4 regions of the Neobacillus sp. NPDC058068 genome follow, and region 4 is predicted to be linked to each of the others. Evidence: riboswitches for the same ligand, from Rfam matches in the RefSeq annotation. Region 4 holds a riboswitch; each other region holds the start of a gene.
What was found. A riboswitch is a leader RNA that binds a small molecule or an ion and turns the genes downstream of it on or off. The one in region 4 is predicted to bind thiamine pyrophosphate.

Region 1 (5,020 bases), on a different contig from region 4:
GATTATTAATCATCAGCCATTAGCAGGAATTATTCTTTTAGATTATTGGCTTTGTAACCGGGACCGCACGCGGAAAAACATTCTTTTGCGTGAAGAAACCGCGAATTCCTACCAATTATGGATGATTGATCAGGCGGAAATTTTCGGATCATACAGCTGGCTTCTGGATGAGCTCGATCATCTTCCCGTTGAATTGCTCAAAAGTGCAACCCATCAAATAATGGCATCCTTTATCGAGGAAGAAGAACTATTTTTCGAACAATTGGAAGTCATTCAAACCATTCCAATTCTATTAATAGAGGAAATCGTTGAAATCATCCCTGATGACTGGAATGTGTCAAAGGATGAAAAAAAGGCGATGGTCACGGCGCTAGTGACAAGACGAAAAAAAATACTGCCCGAACTAGTTCATAAATTTATCAAAAAAATATACAACCCCATCCATGCAAACAGTTAGAACACCAAGACACAACTAGGTCTGGAATTGAAATTCTTGATTTTTTTTTTCCAAAATATAAAGGGGTTTCAAAGAGGGTGTCAGGCACCACAAAAAGACACTTTCGGCAAATGTCCACCCCAGGTGGACATTTTGGTTTTTTTTGTAATTTCTTCAGTGATCCTCGTAATTTTAATGTGCTTTGTTTCTTTTGCACTGCTAATATAGTATTTTATCGTTCATCGTTTATAATGTAATTATTGCTTGGGAAAGCGCAAGAACTGACAATTATCGAGTTCAGGGGCGGCTTTCCCATTTTCATAGATAACCTGTGAAAAACCTAGAAAGAGGGGAAAATGATTAATGAAAAAACAGGTCATCGTCTATACGACAAACGACTGCATTGAATGTGATATGGTCAAAAAAGTCCTGACACAGGAAGGGATTTCGTTTGAAACTAGAAACGTGTCAGCCAATTCTCAATATCAAAAGGAAGTGGAGAACCTCGGCTTTATGGGTGTCCCAGTCACCGTGGTCGCTCATCGCGCGGTAAAGGGATTTACAAATGAACTAAAAGAGCTTATGGAATTAGCGAAAAGCTAAAATAGGGAATGGATATTCGACGAATGAGATTCTTAAAGCTAAATTCCATGGGCGAATTCGACGTTCCACCGGGCGAATATAGTGATTCTATGTGCGAATTTAAGAAATAAACAAATTTTAAGGAATGAGCATAAAACTGTTAGGAAAATGAGATTACCATTTAAACTGGAACAATTTTCTTTACAACTATGGGAGTTAGCGTTACTATGAACATAATTTAATATGTGATGTATCTACTAGGGGTGCCCTGAATTCAGGCTGAGAGAAAACGTTATGTTTTTAACCCTTTGGACCTGATCTGGGTAATACCAGCGTAGGAAAGTAGTTAAGTGAAATAAAGTTATTTTATTCACATGCTTACTAACCAGGTCCTTTTTGGGGGATCTGGTTTTTTTATTTTTAAAAAAAGGGAGAGAGTAAAATGGAAAAAATTAAATTATCCGAGACTTTACAAAAAGTAAGGGAGGTAAATCCACTTGTCCATAACATCACCAATGTCGTCGTCACAAATTTTACGGCAAATGGGCTTCTTACCCTCGGTGCGTCACCCGTCATGGCCAATGCCGTCGAAGAGGCAGCAGACATGGCACAGATTGCTAGTTCACTAGTTTTGAATATCGGGACGTTAAATTCACAGACGGTGGAGGCAATGATTTTGGCTGGAAAAGCCGCCAATGAGCACGATATTCCCGTAATTTTTGATCCGGTTGGCGCGGGTGCTACCCGGTACCGAACGGAAACTGCACAAAGAATCATGAACGAAGTCAAGGTTTCAGTGATTAGAGGGAATGCCGCCGAAATCGCCAATGTCATTGGGGAGAATTGGGAAATTAAAGGCGTTGATGCAGGGGATACAAAAGGAAACATTCTGGATCTCACCATCACTGCTGCCAAAAAATTAAATTGTGTCGTTGTCGTTACTGGAAAGGAGGATGTTGTGTCAGACGGAGAAACCACCTATCTAGTTGCCAACGGACACCCGATTTTGACAAAAGTAACAGGCACCGGCTGCCTCCTAACCTCCGTGATTGGAGCTTTTGCGGGAGTGGAAAAGGATCTGCTCACGGCCTCTGTAGCCGCCCTAGCATACTATGGCATTGCAGCGGAACAGGCAGCCCATAAAACCGCGGAAATGGGGCCGGGCAGCTTCCAAATCGAATTTTTAAATCAATTGTCATCGGTTTCGACTGAAGAGATAAAATTATATGCTTCTTTTAAAAAAATAACCGGAGGAATGTAAGATGAAAAAGGCATTAACAATTGCAGGTTCTGATAGCGGCGGCGGTGCGGGGATTCAGGCTGATTTGAAGACATTCCAAGAGTTAGAGGTTTACGGCATGTCGGCTTTAACTGCAATTACAGCTCAAAATACTTTGGGAGTTCATGCGGTTTATCCGATGACGGTTGAGGCAGTTGCCAAACAGATTGAGGCCATTGGGGAGGATATCGGTATGGACGCCGTGAAAACAGGAATGCTTTTTAGCGCAGAAATCATCGAGGCCGTTTCGGAACATCTCAAAAAATATCAATGGGAGAATGTAGTGGTTGACCCTGTGATGATTGCAAAAGGCGGCGCCTCCTTGCTCCAGCAGGAAGCTATTTTTTCAATGAAAAAGAATTTATTGCCGCTGGCTAAAGTGGTGACTCCGAATATTCCTGAGGCGGAAGTGCTGACTGGCATGGCGATTCAGACATATGAGGATAAGAAGGAAGCAGCCAAACGACTTTATGAAATAGGTGTGAAAAATATCGTTATCAAAGGCGGTCATGATGAAAATGAATCTGAATCAACTGATTTATTATTTGATGGCGCCGAGTTCTACACCTTTACGAGCAAGCGCATTCAAACAAAGAACACGCATGGAACAGGATGCACTTTCTCCGCCGTCATAACCGCTGAATTAGCTAAGGGCTCAAATGTATATCAAGCTGTTTTAACAGCAAAGGATTTTATTCAAGCAGCAATTGAAGATGGCCTAACGATTGGACAGGGACATGGACCCACTAACCATTGGGCTTATCGAAAAAGAAAATACATAAAGGAGTTGGCAAGGTCATGAAAGACTTGCGTGAGGCATTAAGTGTTTATTTTATCATGGGCACTACGAACTGCAGGAAAAATCCAGTCGAAGTATTAATGGAAGCCATCGCAGGTGGAATTACCCTTTTTCAGTTCCGTGAAAAGGGAGAAGGGGAATTAACGGGAGTTGAAAAGCGCGCACTTGCCAAAGAACTCCAGGCAATCTGCAAACAGCACCAGATTCCTTTCATTGTCAATGATGATATTCAACTAGCACTTGAGATTGAGGCAGATGGTGTTCATATCGGGCAGGAGGATGAGGCGGTCAAAACCGTGAGAGAGAAGATTGGCGACAGGATCCTTGGTGTTTCTGTACATAACAATGAAGAGGCGATGATCGCCATAAGGGATGGGGCTGATTATTTCGGGATTGGACCTGTTTTTCCGACAAAAACGAAGTTGGATGCAAAGCCGTCACGGGGGACAACTCTCATTCAAGCATTAAGGAAAGAGGGATACACCGTTCCAATCGTGGGTATCGGCGGAATCACAAGTGAAAATGCCGCTTCCGTTATCAAAGCGGGAGCAGATGGAGTTTCGGTGATTACTGCCATCAGCCAGGCAGATTCACCAATGGATGCTGCAAGTGTATTAAGAAATATTGTTGGGGAGGAAAAATGTTATGAACAAAACGTATAAACTGACGCTTACGGCAATGATGATTGCGATTGGCACGATTTCTAGCTCCATGATATCAATTCCGATAGGATTCACAAAAGTATTTCCAATGCAGCATTTTTTGAACGTTTTATCAGCAGTGCTATTAGGTCCCTTTTACGCCGTCGCTCAAGCCTTTTGTGTCTCCCTGCTCAGAAATATGATGGGAACCGGTTCTATGTTTGCCTTTCCCGGAAGTATGGTCGGGGCATTGCTGGCATCGCTACTATTTTTAAAAACTAGAAAAATCTATTTTGCATTCATTGGGGAAGTAATTGGAACGGGGATTATTGGCGCAATTCTTTGTTACCCTGTTGCAACACTTTTACTTGGAAAAGAAGCAACCCTTTTTGGATTCATCCCCTTATTTATCTTTAGCTCGTTCGCTGGAGCCCTGCTGGGGTTAGTGATCTTAACGGTTTTTTTAAGAAAGAAAGTTTTAATTAAGGCAGGTCAATCTATTAAAAACTGAGCACACGGTAAATATAGTTGGATGTGCAGATTCGCCGATAGGACCTCAAAATTCGCCGATAGACGGGTTGGCTCGTTAGAACAAAGACGATTTTTCAGGAATTCTGTCCGGCAAAAGGCAATAATTGAAGTTAAATGAAGAAAATGGGGGAGTAATCATGAAGTTTTCGTTGCGACTACATGAAAAGGTAAAAGAAATTTGGGAGAAAACTCATCAACACCCTTTTGTTGTCGGAATAGGCAAGGGGGACCTCCCTGTGGAATCATTCATCCGGTATATGAAGCAGGATTATGTGTTTTTAATCGACTATTCCAAGCTGTTTGCATTGGGTTCAGTTAAAGCAAGAGACCTCGACACGATGGCAGTTTTTGCAAAGCTGCTCCATGAAACATTGCATGGAGAAATGGAGTTGCACCGGGGATATGCTGCTAAATTCGGAATTACCCGGCAAGAACTTGAGGAAACAAAGCCGTATCCAACCAATTTAGCCTACACAAGGTATATGCTGAATGTCGCTCAAAATGGGACACTTGAGGAATTAATCTCGGCCCTTCTGCCTTGTATGTGGAGCTATTGGGAGATTAGCAAAATGCTATTAATAAACTATCCAAATGCTAGTGATCATCCTCTCTATGGTAATTGGATTAAAATGTATTCCTCAAACGAATTTGGTTCACTTGCCATTTGGCTTATTGAGTTGTTAGATCAATTGACAGAAGGAAAGTCAGAACGGGAGTTAACTATTTTAGAAGAACATTTCTTGACGACCTCC
Region 2 (5,020 bases), on a different contig from region 4:
TCCTTGACGTACAGTTATATACTGAGTATACTCAGCATATAACAAGTAGTGAGTATACTCAATAAATTCCATCTTACTTCATTAACGAGTTTATTCAAAGAGAAAAAATCACATTTATTACTGTAAGGGAGTGTGGGACGATGATTGATAACATGATGGAAGCTGTCCTTTACCACCAATTTGGCGATCCGGATGTAATGAAAGTTGCGCAGCTGAAACGACCGGAACCACAGGAAGGTGAAGTCCTTGTTCGCATTCATGCTTCAGGCGTATTGCCAATTGATTGGAAACTACGTCAAGGATGGATTCCTATGCCAGTACGCTTTCCTGTTATTCCAGGCAGTGCATTTGCGGGTATTATTGAAAAAGTAGGAGCAAATGTTACCGAATTTGAAGTTGGACAAAAGGTGTTTGGACGTAGCTCTAATGGGACTTACGCAACTTATACGACCGTTTCGACAGATACTATCGCGTTGAAGCCGGAATCGATTGGATTCGAGGAAGCAGCAGTGATATCCGGCGGTGCAACAACTGCTTGGCAAGTATTGATCAATGACGGGAATGTAACGGCCCAAGATCGGGTTCTGATTCATGGTGCTGCAGGTGGGGTAGGACTGTTTGCCGTTCAATTTGCAAAATGGAAAGGAGCATACGTCACAGCGACAGCTGGTCCAGCTAATGTGGACTTCGTTTATTCCATAGGAGCAGATACGGTTATTGATTACACTTCAACTCAGTTTGAAAAGGTCGTTCATGACATGGACTTTGTTTTCGATACTGTTGGAGGAGAGACACTTGAGAGATCTTGGAACGTTATTAAACAAGGCGGGACACTAATTTCAATAGCGGGACAACCGTCATTAGAAAGAGCACAAGAAGAAAACGTTAAGTTGATTAAGCCAAGTCGGTTGTTTGCTAAGAAGGATTTGGAGGCTATTGCAAGATTAATGGATGAAGGGAAAGTAAAAGGGTACGTTGGTCAGCGGTTTTCATTGCAAGAAGCAGTAAAGGCTCATGAACTTAGTCAACGTGGACATGGACGCGGCCGAATCATACTTTCACTAGTTGAATAACCATAAAGCAGTTATTTACTTTTGTGATGCAATCATTTTAGATTAGCAACCTCAGTATTTAATTCTTATTAATTTAATGAATCGCTTGATAAAACTATCAAATATTAATCGTTTATTCATAGTTTGTTCATTTCTAAAGGTTATGATAAATACATGAAACGGACATAATCTTTTCATCCCTTTCAACCCCCTTTTAATATATATTTTTTATCCGGCCAATTGCCGGATATTTTTTTTGATCTTATTACTTAATTATGAATCCTTTGCCATTTGCACTTCCGACTGCTCTGATAGCCTTTTTATTCCCAATCAAAACAGCAATATCAAAGAAGAATTTCTTCGTTGCACTCCTTTCTAAAGAATTACCATATTTTGCACTGGTCAAAATAAAGGTTTCTGTTATAATTTGTTTGGAATAAAATTTAATAGCTAGAATTGTAGGGGGACCGGTGTTGCCGGTTGAGATAGCATCCTTAAGATGCTGACTCTTAGAACCTGATCTGGTTAATGCCAGCGGAGGGAACATATTCTTAAACAAATAAATTTGTTTGCTTATATGCGCCCTGGGTTCTCCCCTAGGGCGCTTTTATTATGTACATAGGAGGAATAGGAATAATGAAGAAGTGGTTAATCGCAATATGTTCATTATTAATGATTGCGGGCTGTAGCAATTCGAATTCAGCATCAGAAGCGAACAAGAATGACAAACACTCTCTGAAAAAGGTATCTGTCGTACTAGATTGGACACCAAACACGAATCATACCGGTTTATATGTGGCAAAAGAAAAAGGCTATTTTAAAGATGAAGGATTAGATGTGGACATCATTATGCCAGGTGATGCTGGAGCAGATCAGCTTGTGGCTTCAGGTAAATCAGAGTTTGGCGTAAGCTATCAGGAATCGATCACACAAGCTCGCATACAAGGAGTTCCACTTGTTTCTGTCGCAGCCGTTATTCAACACAATACATCTGGTTTTGCCTCACCAGCTGCAAAAAACATTGTTTCACCAAAGGACTTTGCAGGTAAAACATACGGTGGCTGGGGCTCACCTGTTGAAAAATCGGTTATTTCTTCCTTAATGAAGAAAGAAAATGCCGATGTCAATAAAGTTTCGATTGTCAATATGGGAGATACTGATTTCTTTACAGCTGTGAAACGAGACATCGATTTCGCATGGATTTATTATGGATGGACTGGTGTTGAGGCAGAGCTCCGTGGAGAAAAGCTCAATATGGTATACCTAACAGACTACTCTGATAAACTCGATTATTATACACCAGTTATCGCAACGAATGAAAACATGATTAAAGAAAACCCAGATACAGTAAAAGCTTTTGTAAAAGCTGCTTCCAAAGGGTATGAATTTGCAATTAAACATCCATCCGATGCTGCCGACATTTTAATTAAAGATGTGCCTGACTTGGATCCAAAGCTTGTGAAGAAAAGTCAAGAATGGCTAGCCTCTAAATATCAGGATGATGCACCAAGATGGGGCGAGCAAAAACAAAAAGTATGGGAAAATTATGCTACATGGATGTTTGACAATGGACTTCTTGAGAAAAAGCTTGATGCTAAAAAAGCATTTACAAATAAATTTTTACCACAATAAGGGGGAAATGAAATGACAAATTCACTGATCAGTATTCAAATCATACCAAAAACAAAAAATGGCGAAAGTGTTATTCCTTATGTAGATGAAGCAATCCGAGTGATTCAAGAGTCAGGGGTAAAATTCGAGGTACATCCGCTTGAAACCACAATGGAAGGCGATTTTCAGCAATTACTACAGGTGATCACGAAAATGAATGATCGCATGATTGAGATGGGCAGCAGTAACGTTATCTCACAAATAAAAGTATTGTACCAGCCATCAGGGATCTCCATGGATCAGCTTACGGAGAAATATAGATAATGATGAAAATCATAGCGAAAGGGTGGAGACCGGTATTGGTTCTCCTCCTTTTATTCATTGTATGGGAAACGGTTACGATTAAAACTGGAGTTCCGGATTGGCTTTTACCCACTCCGACAAAAATATTTTATGAGGGTTTCGATGGTTGGGCTAACTTTTACCCTCATTTATTATCAACGATCAAATTATCCTTACTCGGATTTGCATTCGGTTTATTAATCGGGGTAGTTACAGCTATTCTATTGCACTTGCTCCCTTTCATTCGGGAATCGATTTATCCGTTGCTAATCATCTCACAAAACATTCCTATTATCGTCCTAGCTCCTCTTTTAGTGATTTGGTTTGGCTTTGGATTATTACCAAAAATGATCGTCATCACGCTCGTTTGCTTTTTTCCTATCACCGTTGCCGCATTAGATGGATTTAAGCAAACTTCCAATGAGTTAAAGCATTACATGATTATGGCAGGAGCATCGAATAAGCAATTATTTTGGAAGCTAGAGCTTCCCTATGCCCTTCCTTCCCTATTTTCAGGTTTAAAAATTTCCGCTACCTATAGTGTCATGGGTGCAGTTATTTCTGAATGGCTTGGTGCGAAGGATGGTATCGGTGTTTATATGACGCTCGCCTCCTCATCCTTCCGTACAGATAGAGTTTTTGTCGCCATATTTGCTATTGTGGCATTAAGTTTATTATTTTTTTCTATCATCGTTCTGATTGAACGCTGGCTCGTTCGGTGGCAGTTGAAAGGGGCGAAATGAAAGTGAGTCATCTTACTGTTTCAAATATTTCTAAGCAATTTGACAAAAATGAAGTCATCAAAGATCTCTCATTTACTGTTGAAAAGAATGAGTTTGTTTCGATTCTTGGGCCATCAGGTAGTGGAAAAAGTACCATTTTCAGTCTTATCGGAGGAATCCTCTCACCGGATCAAGGAACGATTCACTTAGATCAGCAAGTCATTAACGGAAAACGGGGGTTTATTAGCTATATGCCACAAACCCCTTCTCTCCTTCCTTGGAGAACGATTATCGAAAATGTATTGCTTGGGCAAGAGCTTCAAGGAAAAAAAGAAAAAGAAGCAGCATTAGAAATGATCGATATCGCTGGATTAACGGGTTATGAACATGCATATCCTCATGAATTATCAGGTGGTATGAAACAAAGGGCTTCCTTTATTCGAGCATTATTAAGTCCCCAATCCATCATTTGCTTGGACGAACCTTTTTCGGCCTTAGATGAATTAACACGACTTGATATGCAAAAATGGCTTTTATCGATTTGGGAAGAACATCGAAGAACCATCCTTTTCGTGACACATAATATTGAAGAAGCATTATTTCTATCTGACCGAATTATTGTTTTATCCAATAAACCTTCTCAGGTGGCAGCCGAATTTCATGTTCCTTTTTCACGTCCAAGAGAGGAAAGTCTATTTCTAGAAGACGAGTTCTTAGAATGGAAAAGGAAAATTTACTATTCTCTAAAAAAACTATCATGAGTCTCAACTCGAAATCTAGGCATGGAAATCAGCCTAATATGAGTTTATATACCAACATAATAAAGGAGGTGTGAGCAGAGCAGTACCTCACAAATTTAAAGTGGTAAATATATTTATCAAACTTTAGACGGGATAGGCTGACGCATTTATGCGACGCTCCGCCCATTTTCCACAAAAACAGGAGAGTGATTACGTTGTTAAAAATGATTGATGCACATATTCATTTAGATCATTACAACGATGAAGAAATAAAGGATATCATTGAAAGAGACTCATCCTTAGAAGCACTAATATCCGTTTCTTTCGATTTAGAATCGAGTAAGAAAAATAAGGATCTTGCCAAAAGATACTCAAAGGTGAAGCCAGCTTTTGGCTATCATCCTGAGCAGACGCCCCCTACGGAGAAACAAATGGCTGAACTTTTCAGTTGGATCAAGAGCAATCAAGATGAAATGGTCGCAATTGGTGAAGTAGGGCTCCCTTATTATTTAGGAAAAGAACAAAAACTAACGACTCTTCAACGTAGCCAATA
Region 3 (5,020 bases), on a different contig from region 4:
TATCCACGTTTAATCCATTGGGACCTGCATATGATAACAGCCAGATAAAGACCGAACCAGCGAAAATAAAGGTTCCAGCCTTTCTTACGAAGCCTTTTCCTTTATCCCAAGTGCTTCTCCATAGTGATTGGAATTGAGGTAGACGATACGGCGGCAATTCAATCACAAATAAGGAAGTTTCTGATTTTAAAATTGTTGAAGAAAAGATTTTAGCCAAGATTAAGGCCACAACAATTCCAAGGACATAAAGGCTTAGAACAACAAATGCCTTATTACCGGCAAAAAAGGCACCCACAAATAAAGCATATACGGGTAAACGGGCCGAACAGGACATTAATGGCGTAAGTAAAATGGTTAATAACCGTTCCCTTGGTGTTTCAATCGTTCGTGCCGCCATGATTCCAGGAACATTACAGCCGAAGCCAATCATCATCGGGATAAAGGCCTTCCCATTCAATCCGACTGATTCCATAATTCGGTCCATAACCAAGGCAACCCTGGCCATGTACCCGGAATCTTCTAATAACGAAATAAAGAAGAACAGAATAAAAATTTGCGGTACAAACACGAGAACACCGCCAACACCTGCGACCAATCCATTAATTATTAAAGCATGAATAAACTCCGAAGCATTTATGGCTGTTAGCACCTTCTCGAATCCGACTGTAACCGGTCCAGTGAAAAGGGCATCAAGAGCATCAGATAAGGGCGTTCCCAGCCAATCAAATGTCAGCATGAACATAAAATACATGAGCAATAAGAAAATCGGCATCCCTAAGAAACGATTCGTAACAATACTGTCAATTTTTTCCGACAGTGGAATATCCGAATTACTTTTTCTAGCTACATCTGCCACGATACCCTCAATGACTTCTTTTCTTTTTAAATAGATGAGGTTTGCTAATGATTTACTATCATATAGCTCCTGTAATTTAATTTCCAAATTTGCACTAATGGTCTTCAATTTTTCGGAATCTGCAATACTATTTACATATTCCTGAACATATTCATTTCCTTCAAAATACTGAATCGCCAGAAAACGTGCAGAATGATTGGTTTTTCCGATTATTTCAACGGTCAATGCCGTGATTGCTTCCTCAACCTCTTTTCCATAATAAACGAGGTTCTTTTTCGTTGGCTGAATTGATTTTGTTGCGATGACATCTACTAGTTTATCGCAGCCTTTTCCACTTCTTGCTACGACTGGAACGACTGGTACACCAAGAACTTCCGATAACTTAGATGCGTCTATATGAATCCCGCGCTTATTGGCGACATCTATCATATTTAGACCAATAAGAGCTGGCTTTTCAAATTCAAGTAATTGCAGGGTCAAATGTAGATTTCGTTCTAATTGTGAAGCATCCAATATATTTAACAGGCGGTCAACCGATTCATTCAAGAAAAAGGAAGTGACCACCCCTTCATCCTTTGACAATGGATTAAGGGTATATACACCTGGCAAATCTATTAAATGACCAATATTATTTTTGAAAACGCCGACTTTCTTTTCAACGGTTACACCACTCCAGTTACCGACATACTCATAGGAACCTGTTAGATTATTAAACAATGATGTTTTCCCGGTATTAGGGTTTCCGATAAGAGCGATTTCCATTATATTCTCTCCACTTCAATCTGAACTGCCTCTTTGCGGCGGATACCGACACATTGTCCGCATGATTCAATCATAATTGGACCGCCAAATGGCATGACACATTTCACGCACACTTCTGAGCCTTCTGTTATCCCTAAATCAAGTAAACGTCTTTGTACCAGGTGACCGACATGAGAAATGTCAATAATCTTTCCCTTATCTCCTGCTTTTAACGATCCAAACATGTATATCACCCTTATCTAGGTTAATTGAGAATGATTATCTTTCTATATTGACATTTTAACACTTTTTTAGGGAAAGGGCATACTAATTTTGTGACAAATGTTCGAAAAAAAAAGAAAAGCAGTTTGCCTTTCTTTTTCACTCCATTTTAATGTTCTTGTAAAAAACTTTTCTTTGGCATTGCACCGATCACAAGAATGATGATAATCGCACTGATAACGAAGCTTGGGAGCATATAGGTTCCATTATATATGAGCGAGTAGGTTGTTACCGGCTGGTCCTTAGGTGCATATTCACCGAAGAAAACGATCCCAGAAACAACATGACATAGATAACGGAGAAAACTTCCAAAAAAGGCGCCAATTATTGTGAATATCATCCATTTCCCTTTATTACCTTCAGCAAGGGCTTTTTGAATTTGACCAACAAAAACGCCTGCTAAGCCCACTACTGTAAAAGCAATAAAATAATCGATAATACCTTGAACAATGGTATAAATTTGGGCAAAACCTAGGATAAATTGTAATAGACCTAGTAAGAAGCCTGTTAGTAGGCCACCCTTTATTCCCCAGCGATAGGCCATGAGGAAAATTGGGACCATAGCAATAGAAATGGATCCACCCTGCGGCCAAAATCTTACCATTAAGAAACCTGATAACAGATCAAGTAAGTAGGCAAGTGCGGTAAAAACAGCAATTTCCGTAATAAATAGTGTGTTACTTCTCTTTTTGTTCACTCCTGTTTCCCCCTATTAAACGTTTTGGATTCGTTTGATATCTTCCTTAAACAAGATGGCGCCCTAAATTTAAACGAAAAAAAAGCAATGAGACATAAGGAATTGTCTGCATTGCTTAACGATCCGGCAAACCACATCCCTACGCTAGTGTTAACTAACAGGTTCATAGGGTCAGAACTCGAACGTTCACTCTCAGCCGCATAAAGCAGCCCCCCCTGTGGAAATATTCAATTGATTCCATAATCGAATATACTATTGAATAAACGCTTTGACAAGGAAAATATTACATCCATGTTAAAAACGTATGATTTTATTTCCCAATTAAGATTTATCAAGACTGATATTGGGAAATTTTTTTTCTTTCAATTAATAAAGGGTTTTACTCAGAATAAGCGAATTATCTTTGTAAGAAAGTTTCTACAGAGGGGGTTAATATGTTTACAGATAAACAAACCGATTTAATTGCCTTTTTTGCTAAAAATAAAGAAAAATTATTACGAGAATGGGATAATTCAAGTGTTATCTCTAAAGGGGACCCTTTTTTAGGGGAAATTCGTAAAAATGCTATAGCACTTCTTAACGTTGTATTAACTATGCATGAGATGACGGACGAGGAAATTTTAGTGACGCTTGAAAGTCTAGCGAAAAAAATTTCACAAGAAAGAGTAATGGCTAATATTAACATTGGCGACTTTGTTTATAATGTTAATTTGGGCAGAACGATTTTATATAGCTATTTAAGTAAAACGGGTATTTCTTGGCCCGATCTTCAGGAATCGATGAATAGAATTAATTTTTGCTTCGATAAATTTCTTTATTTTGCCGTTTCTCATTATACAGAGGCAAAAAACAAAATCATTGAAGAAAAAACCTTATTCATCGACTCGACCCATCAGGATCGGTTAACACTTCTTGGACAAATGACGTCCAGTTTCATTCATGAATTTAGGAACCCGCTTACATCTATTCAGGGATTTATTCAATTACTGAAAGCAGATTATCCAAATATGAAGTATTTGGAGATTATTTCAAGTGAATTAGACCAACTAAATTTTCGCATCTCTCAGTTCCTGCTTTTATCGAAAAAAGAATTAATCGGTAAAGAAAAAGCGGAATTCAAGATGAATCAGCTAATTGATGAAGTATTAAACTTTCTCTACCCGAGTATTCTTGACGGTAAAGTTAAAATAAACAAGGATTTAAATGAAGATATTACACTGCATGGTTATGCTGACGAAATTAGACAGGTCTTTATTAATATCATTTTTAATGCCATTGATGTTCTTAATCATCATGTGCATGAGAATCCAACGATAGATATTTTCAGCTATTTAAAAGATCCTCAGAACATCACAATCGATATTTCTAATAATGGACCAATAATTCCGGCAGAATTGCAGAAAACCATATTTGAGCCATTTTTTACGACAAAAAAGCTTGGCACTGGTCTTGGGTTATTTGTCTGTAAAGAAATTATTGAAAAACATAAAGGGGAGATGTTTTGCGATTCCAAACCAGAGAAAACCACCTTTTCGCTTACTCTCCCTCTTGCCGCTTCCCCCAAAATTACATGAATAAACTAGTATAGAAAATCCCTGCTTATTTCGGAGCTGGGATTTTTTTCAATATACACCTTCCGAAAAAGTTTTTTTGGCATATGATGTACTAAAATTTTTTTCGGGAGCTTTGCCTATGTTTACATTAAAAGTTGACCATGAAATTGAGCTTCAATTGTTTGAACGACAACACGCATTACAACTATATCAGCTTGTTGAAGAAAATCGCGAACATTTACGGGAATGGATGCCATGGGTTGACAGTATGAATGCCCTTTATCATTTCGAATCCATTATACCGGTTTGGCTTACTCAATTTGCCGAGAATACTGCCATTAATGTTGGGATTATTTACAAGGGGGAACTTGTTGGATCAATTGGATTACATCAAATGGATTGGTATAACAGCACGGCAAGCATTGGCTATTACCTTGCTAAAAAGGCGGAAGGACACGGTATAATCACCCGTGCTGTTCAAACCTTGTTAAACTACGCTTTTTTTCAATTAGGATTAAACCGGATTGAAATTCGCTGCGGGGTTAAAAACAAGAAAAGCCAGGCGATTCCCGATAGACTTAGGTTCGTTAAAGAAGGAATTATTAGAGATGGAGAACAATTAAACGGCCGCTTTCATAATCTGATCATTTACAGCATGCTGGCTCGTGAATGGAGTGGAGCGCCTGCCCATCAAAGATAAGTTAATCCTTAAAGCTGCCATTTGGCGGCTTTTTTTGTACTTGACTATTTTATTGAATTAATAAATTTATTCAACTCGCAATTAGAATTTGAAATGAAAGGTAATAATGAGACAAAGAGTTAAATTTGAAAAGGGGCGGAGCGTCGCACTAGCGAATTAGTCTAGACAAGTTTAGCAGGTAATATATATTT
Region 4 (5,020 bases):
TCTGACCGTCTTTTCCAATGGGGGAAAATAGTTCTTGACGTGAATACCGATTATTCACCCGATACTCATTCCTTCCTTTGGACTGCTTGCTGTCGCATATTTCTTTTTCTCGATTCTTCCTGCATCATAGCCTAATCGTCCAGCTTCAATCGCCAGCTTCATTGCTTTCGCCATTTTTATCGGGTCCTTTGCCGCGGACACTGCCGTATTTAATAACACACCATCTGCTCCTAATTCCATCGCCAAAGCAGCATCGGCTGGAGAGCCAATACCGGCATCCACAATAACAGGCACGACGGCTTGTTCGATAATAAAGCTAAGGTTTACGGGATTGATGATACCTTGACCAGATCCTATTGGCGATGCCCCTGGCATGACGGCATGACAGCCCGCTTCTTGAAGCTTTCTTGCCAAAACCACGTCATCGGATGTATAAGGGAGAACAATAAATCCTTCCTTCACTAATTCTTCTGTAACTTTTAGCGTTTCAATTGGGTCAGGAAGTAATGTTTGATCACAGCCAATCACTTCGACTTTAATCATATCGCATAGGCCTGAAGCCTTTGCAAGTTTGGCGATCCGGACAGCTTCTGCTGCTGTTTTGGCTCCGGCTGTATTTGGCAAAAGTGTAAATTTATTAGTGTCCAGAAGTTCTAAAAAATTCGGCTGGCTAGCTTCAAAAATATTCATTCGTCTAATCGCAAATGTGAGGATTTCTGCTTGGGACACTTCCACTGCTTCCTTTTGAATTTCAAAGCTTGGATACTTGCCCGTTCCCAGCAACAAACGAGATTGAAAGGATAATGGACCTATTTTTAACATATTAACCGCCTCCTACAAAATGGACTATTTCAATTCGATCTTTATCTGATAATCTAGTGCTTTGGTGTTCTAACCTAGTTAATATTTCGCCGTTTACTTCCACGACAACTACCTTATCCTGGATTTCATAATGTTTGAGCACATCTGAAATAAATACGACATGGTCTGGTATTTGAATCAACTCGCCATTTAATACGATCTCCATGGTGTACCTCCTAACTAACTATTTCTTTCTTTCTCTCTAAGTGAAATGCTGAGAGCAAAGGTTGATCCAGCATTCTACCTGCTAATAGGTCCGCTACTAGTTGCCCTGTAATGGCACTTAATAAAATCCCATTTCGTTTCGGGACTAGATAACATCGTTTGTCGGAAAAAATTGTCGTGTTGATCATCGGCTTTTCCGTTCTGACGGAAAAGCATTCTCCTTTAACAGGATAAACATCAATGTCCATCCCGGTTTCACTCATTAATTTTGCAGCCCAAGCTCCGGTGGCGACGACAACTTGTTCACTATGTATGACTCCATTGGTAGTTTTAACCCCTTTAACCTGACCGTTTTCATAAACGAAAGAAACGACCTCAGTATGTTCACGAATTTCTGCTCCAAAATATTCAGCTGCTTTTGCAAACGCTTTTGTCAACTTTGCTGGATGCACATGCCCATCGTTAGGGAGATACATCCCTCCTGAAACACTTGGTGATAAAGACGGTTCCATTTCACGTATTTCCTTAGTGTTAAGCCATGTTATAGTTGGATCCCAATTCCTTTGAAAGATGACCTGCTTTTTTACTTCGAATGCTAGTTGCTCCGTTTCGGCGATTTTTAACATTCCTTTATTTACATACTCGATATCAATTCCAGTGTATTCAAATAACTCACTTGAGAGAGTCGCAAACATTGCCTGGCTTTTTAAAGCTAACTGGAATAAAGGACCATCTTGTTCAATCTCCGCTTGTGCTGCCAGCATTCCAGCAGCCGCACTTGACGCTTGGCAAGCCAATCGGCCCTTCTCAATTATGATTACTTTTCTTCCCATTTTTGATAGCTGATAGGCTATTGAGGATCCGTTAACTCCTCCTCCGATTATGGCAACATCAAATAAATTTCCCACCTTATCCACCTCCATCTTTTAATACATTTATATAGGACTTTACTGCTTTTAGTGGATCGTCAGCTTCTAAAACCCCCGACATGACAGCGACCCCTTTTGCTCCTGCCTGAAGTACCTGCCCCGTATTCTTAGCTGTTATGCCTCCGATAGCAATAACTGGAATGTCCAATTGTGTTAGCCTTGATAATTCCTCCAACCCTTTAGGGCCCATACCTGGTTTTGATTGAGAAGGAAAGACATGGCCGTAAATCACGTAATCTGCGCCCTTCTCTTTTGCTTCAAGTCCTTCTCTGTAGGAGTGGATTGAACTACCTATCATGAGCTGTGGGAAATATTCTTTAACAATGGCTGTATCTAAACTATGAAAGGCTAATTGGACTCCTCGGGCCCTTGTAACCAGGGCAACATCCAGCCGATCATTAATAATAATCTTTGAAGGTGGGATGTTTACATTTATTAAAAGCTTGACTGCTTGAAATAGTTCCTTTGCTGTTTTTTGTTTTTCTCGTAAGTGGATTGCGGTTACATATGGGTGAATATCGGTAACTATTTCACGAAGCTTCTCAATCGGCATTTTACCGTTTGAAATAATATGTAACTCTTTATCTTTTACACTAGTTAATATACAAGTCACCCCTTTAAGAAGATTCCGCTTTGTTCGATTGAAGTGAAAAACAAAAAAACCACTTTCTTTGATTAAGAAAGTGGTTGAAAATTTGAAATAAAAACATTTGATCTTCAAATATCATGGTTCCCACTTCCCTACGCTGGTATTACCCAGATCAGGTTCATAGAGTCCTGAAGTAGCACTTCAATCTCAGCCTTTTAAAAAGGCACCTCTAGCGGATAAACTTCACCTATTATGTTGTTATAATATCCTCACATGGTTAATGTTAACACCTTCATTAGAAATGTCAAATGGTTTTTTATTGCTCAAAATAGTAAAAAGAAAACCAACTTTATTTATTAGGAAAAGGTTACACTTTTTTTCTTTCATTCGGCGAACATGATTTTTATTTCATTTTCAGCCTCAATCATTCTTCCGAAGCGGTATCCTTCAACCAATACATGGCGCTCATGGTCATTTAAGCGCCGGTCCCATTTCGTTTCAAGATAAAGTATCACTTCGTTATAAAAAATGTCGGGATATTCAAAAGGTTCATTCATGAATGGATCACCTCACCGTCAAATAAACTTCATCCTCCACCATCCTGTCCAATTTTTTTCATTTTAATTACCGTTTTTTTCGACCTCTAATAGCGGTCGTTTTCTCAAAAATTAACCCCCTAGCGCTCCAGCAACATCATAGCTACTAAAGTCAATTTCTGTTTCTTTTCCTAACACTAGTTTTGCCAGTTCCGCACCGAGATAAGGGCCACTTGTTAACCCAGATGCCCCCAATCCATTTGCTAGAAAAATCCCTTCATAATTTGGCAAAGCTCCTGCCACTGGAAGAAAGTGCGGGGCAACCGGGCGGAAACCTACCCTTGTTTCAACAAAGGTGCTATTCGCTAAACCGGGAGCTGTTTCTAATACTTTGCCTAAAATCTCATTCACTCCGCCAGCGGTTACGCGGGGATCAAATCCAGCCTCGTTTTCGTGTGTTGAACCGACGATTACACGTCCATTGTCAAGTGTGAGCAGATATTGGTTATTAGGCGGCATGACAACCGGCCAAGAGCCAGTATCTGTTTCAGGCATTTCCAGATGAACAATTTGCGCTTTTTGCGGTTTTATTAAAAAATCAACACATAATGGCTGGAGAAGTTCATTTCCCCATGCCCCTGCGGTAACAATCACCTGATCAGCAAACAGCGTTTTATCCTCAAGTTTAATTCCAATCACACGATTTTGTTTAATAACAAGGGACGCATTCCCTTTCAGAAAAGTAACCCCATGCTTTATGGAGGCACGAATCAATGCTTTACACAATGCTCTTCCATTTACGCGTGCACCGCCGCTAACGTAAACAGAGCCAAATTCCTCCGATAACGGCGGAAAAAGTTCTTTTGTTTCTATAGGCGATAAAATCCTAATCTCGCCAATTTCAGTTGCATCCTCCCGACGGTTTCGTGCTCGTTCTGCCATTTGTTCTAGTTTATGAAAATCAGTATGAAGGCTTAACGCCCCTACCCGTTTATAACCTGTATCTTGTTCTCCGTTTGCTTCTAATTGCTCAATTAACTCCGGATAGTAACGAGCCCCGCCTTTTGCTAACCTGTACCATGCTTGATTTCGCCTCTGCGAAAGCCATGGACAAACAATTCCGGCAGCTGCAGCTGTAGCCTGTCCTATGTCCTCGCGATCCACTAAGATTACCTCAGCATTTTGTTTTGCAAGATGATAGGCCGTAGATGCACCGAGAATTCCTGCACCAATAATGATTATTTTTTGCATAGTACACCTATTTCCTTGTATAATAGACTCCACTTTTCACCTTCATCATATAATAAACCAGTTCTCTTCGCGAAAAAAATGATTCCATCTGTTTATTTTTATTCATTATAAGCATATTGCTTATACATTTTAACTAGATTGGTTACAATTCTAATAGAAATGGAGGAAACGGTTATGATGCGTTTTTTTTCAATCCTAGCATTATTGTTTATATTATATGTTTCTGGACCTTTTATTAAACAAAAGATAGAAAACTCCGATTACGGACCGGCAATTGGTCAAGTCGAATCTAAAATAAATGACGTCAAAGATAACCCAGAAGTTCTTGCTGCCATTAATACTTTATCTGAAAAAATTCAACAATTATGGGAACAGCTTAATCTTAAGTTAAAAGATTTACCGCAATCACAACAAAAGGAAAAACCGGCAGATAGAGAAAAATTAGCGTTAAAAACCCCGGTTGGACAAGTCTTTTCTATTCATAATGTTGAACTTGGTGAGACTAAAGAAAATATTGAACACAATTTAGGTCAGGCGAACCGTGCCTCCCTTAACGAATATGGGGCTAAATGGTATACCTACCACGACAATTATCGAGATTTTTTTATGGTAATGTATGATGAAAAAGGTAAAGCAGCAGGCCTTTACACAAACCAGGATTTAATTGCGTCTGCAAAGGGGATCAAGTT

Region 1: linked by a shared signal. The riboswitch ahead of thiM (hydroxyethylthiazole kinase) and the one ahead of tenI (thiazole tautomerase TenI) in region 4 are both predicted to bind thiamine pyrophosphate.
Region 2: linked by a shared signal. The riboswitch ahead of ACFVSW_RS12255 (ABC transporter substrate-binding protein) and the one ahead of tenI (thiazole tautomerase TenI) in region 4 are both predicted to bind thiamine pyrophosphate.
Region 3: linked by a shared signal. The riboswitch ahead of thiT (energy-coupled thiamine transporter ThiT) and the one ahead of tenI (thiazole tautomerase TenI) in region 4 are both predicted to bind thiamine pyrophosphate.

What each region holds. Positions count from the first base shown of each region.
Region 1 covers NZ_JBHVSI010000010.1:89,225-94,244, reverse strand. Annotated here, with positions in the region: gene ACFVSW_RS13260 (HipA family kinase) at 1-457, shown strand, start outside; gene ACFVSW_RS13255 (glutaredoxin family protein) at 800-1,039, shown strand; TPP riboswitch at 1,268-1,376, shown strand; gene thiM (hydroxyethylthiazole kinase) at 1,461-2,279, shown strand; gene thiD (bifunctional hydroxymethylpyrimidine kinase/phosphomethylpyrimidine kinase) at 2,281-3,099, shown strand; gene thiE (thiamine phosphate synthase) at 3,096-3,758, shown strand; gene thiW (energy coupling factor transporter S component ThiW) at 3,742-4,248, shown strand; gene tenA (thiaminase II) at 4,406-5,020, shown strand, end outside.
Region 2 covers NZ_JBHVSI010000009.1:80,333-85,352, reverse strand. Annotated here, with positions in the region: gene ACFVSW_RS12260 (NADP-dependent oxidoreductase) at 141-1,073, shown strand; TPP riboswitch at 1,503-1,612, shown strand; gene ACFVSW_RS12255 (ABC transporter substrate-binding protein) at 1,689-2,684, shown strand; gene ACFVSW_RS12250 (thiamine-binding protein) at 2,697-2,987, shown strand; gene ACFVSW_RS12245 (ABC transporter permease) at 2,987-3,748, shown strand; gene ACFVSW_RS12240 (ABC transporter ATP-binding protein) at 3,751-4,488, shown strand; gene ACFVSW_RS12235 (TatD family hydrolase) at 4,683-5,020, shown strand, end outside.
Region 3 covers NZ_JBHVSI010000002.1:399,171-404,190, forward strand. Annotated here, with positions in the region: gene feoB (ferrous iron transport protein B) at 1-1,618, opposite strand, end outside; gene ACFVSW_RS04270 (FeoA family protein) at 1,618-1,842, opposite strand; gene thiT (energy-coupled thiamine transporter ThiT) at 1,989-2,576, opposite strand; TPP riboswitch at 2,696-2,802, opposite strand; gene ACFVSW_RS04280 (histidine kinase N-terminal domain-containing protein) at 3,011-4,150, shown strand; gene ACFVSW_RS04285 (GNAT family N-acetyltransferase) at 4,269-4,829, shown strand.
Region 4 covers NZ_JBHVSI010000001.1:30,686-35,705, reverse strand. Annotated here, with positions in the region: gene ACFVSW_RS00185 (thiazole biosynthesis adenylyltransferase ThiF) at 1-58, opposite strand, end outside; gene ACFVSW_RS00180 (thiazole synthase) at 55-822, opposite strand; gene thiS (sulfur carrier protein ThiS) at 824-1,027, opposite strand; gene ACFVSW_RS00170 (NAD(P)/FAD-dependent oxidoreductase) at 1,038-1,934, opposite strand; gene tenI (thiazole tautomerase TenI) at 1,936-2,676, opposite strand; TPP riboswitch at 2,677-2,785, opposite strand; gene ACFVSW_RS00160 (hypothetical protein) at 2,928-3,101, opposite strand; gene ACFVSW_RS00155 (NAD(P)/FAD-dependent oxidoreductase) at 3,213-4,331, opposite strand; gene ACFVSW_RS00150 (CAP domain-containing protein) at 4,506-5,020, shown strand, end outside.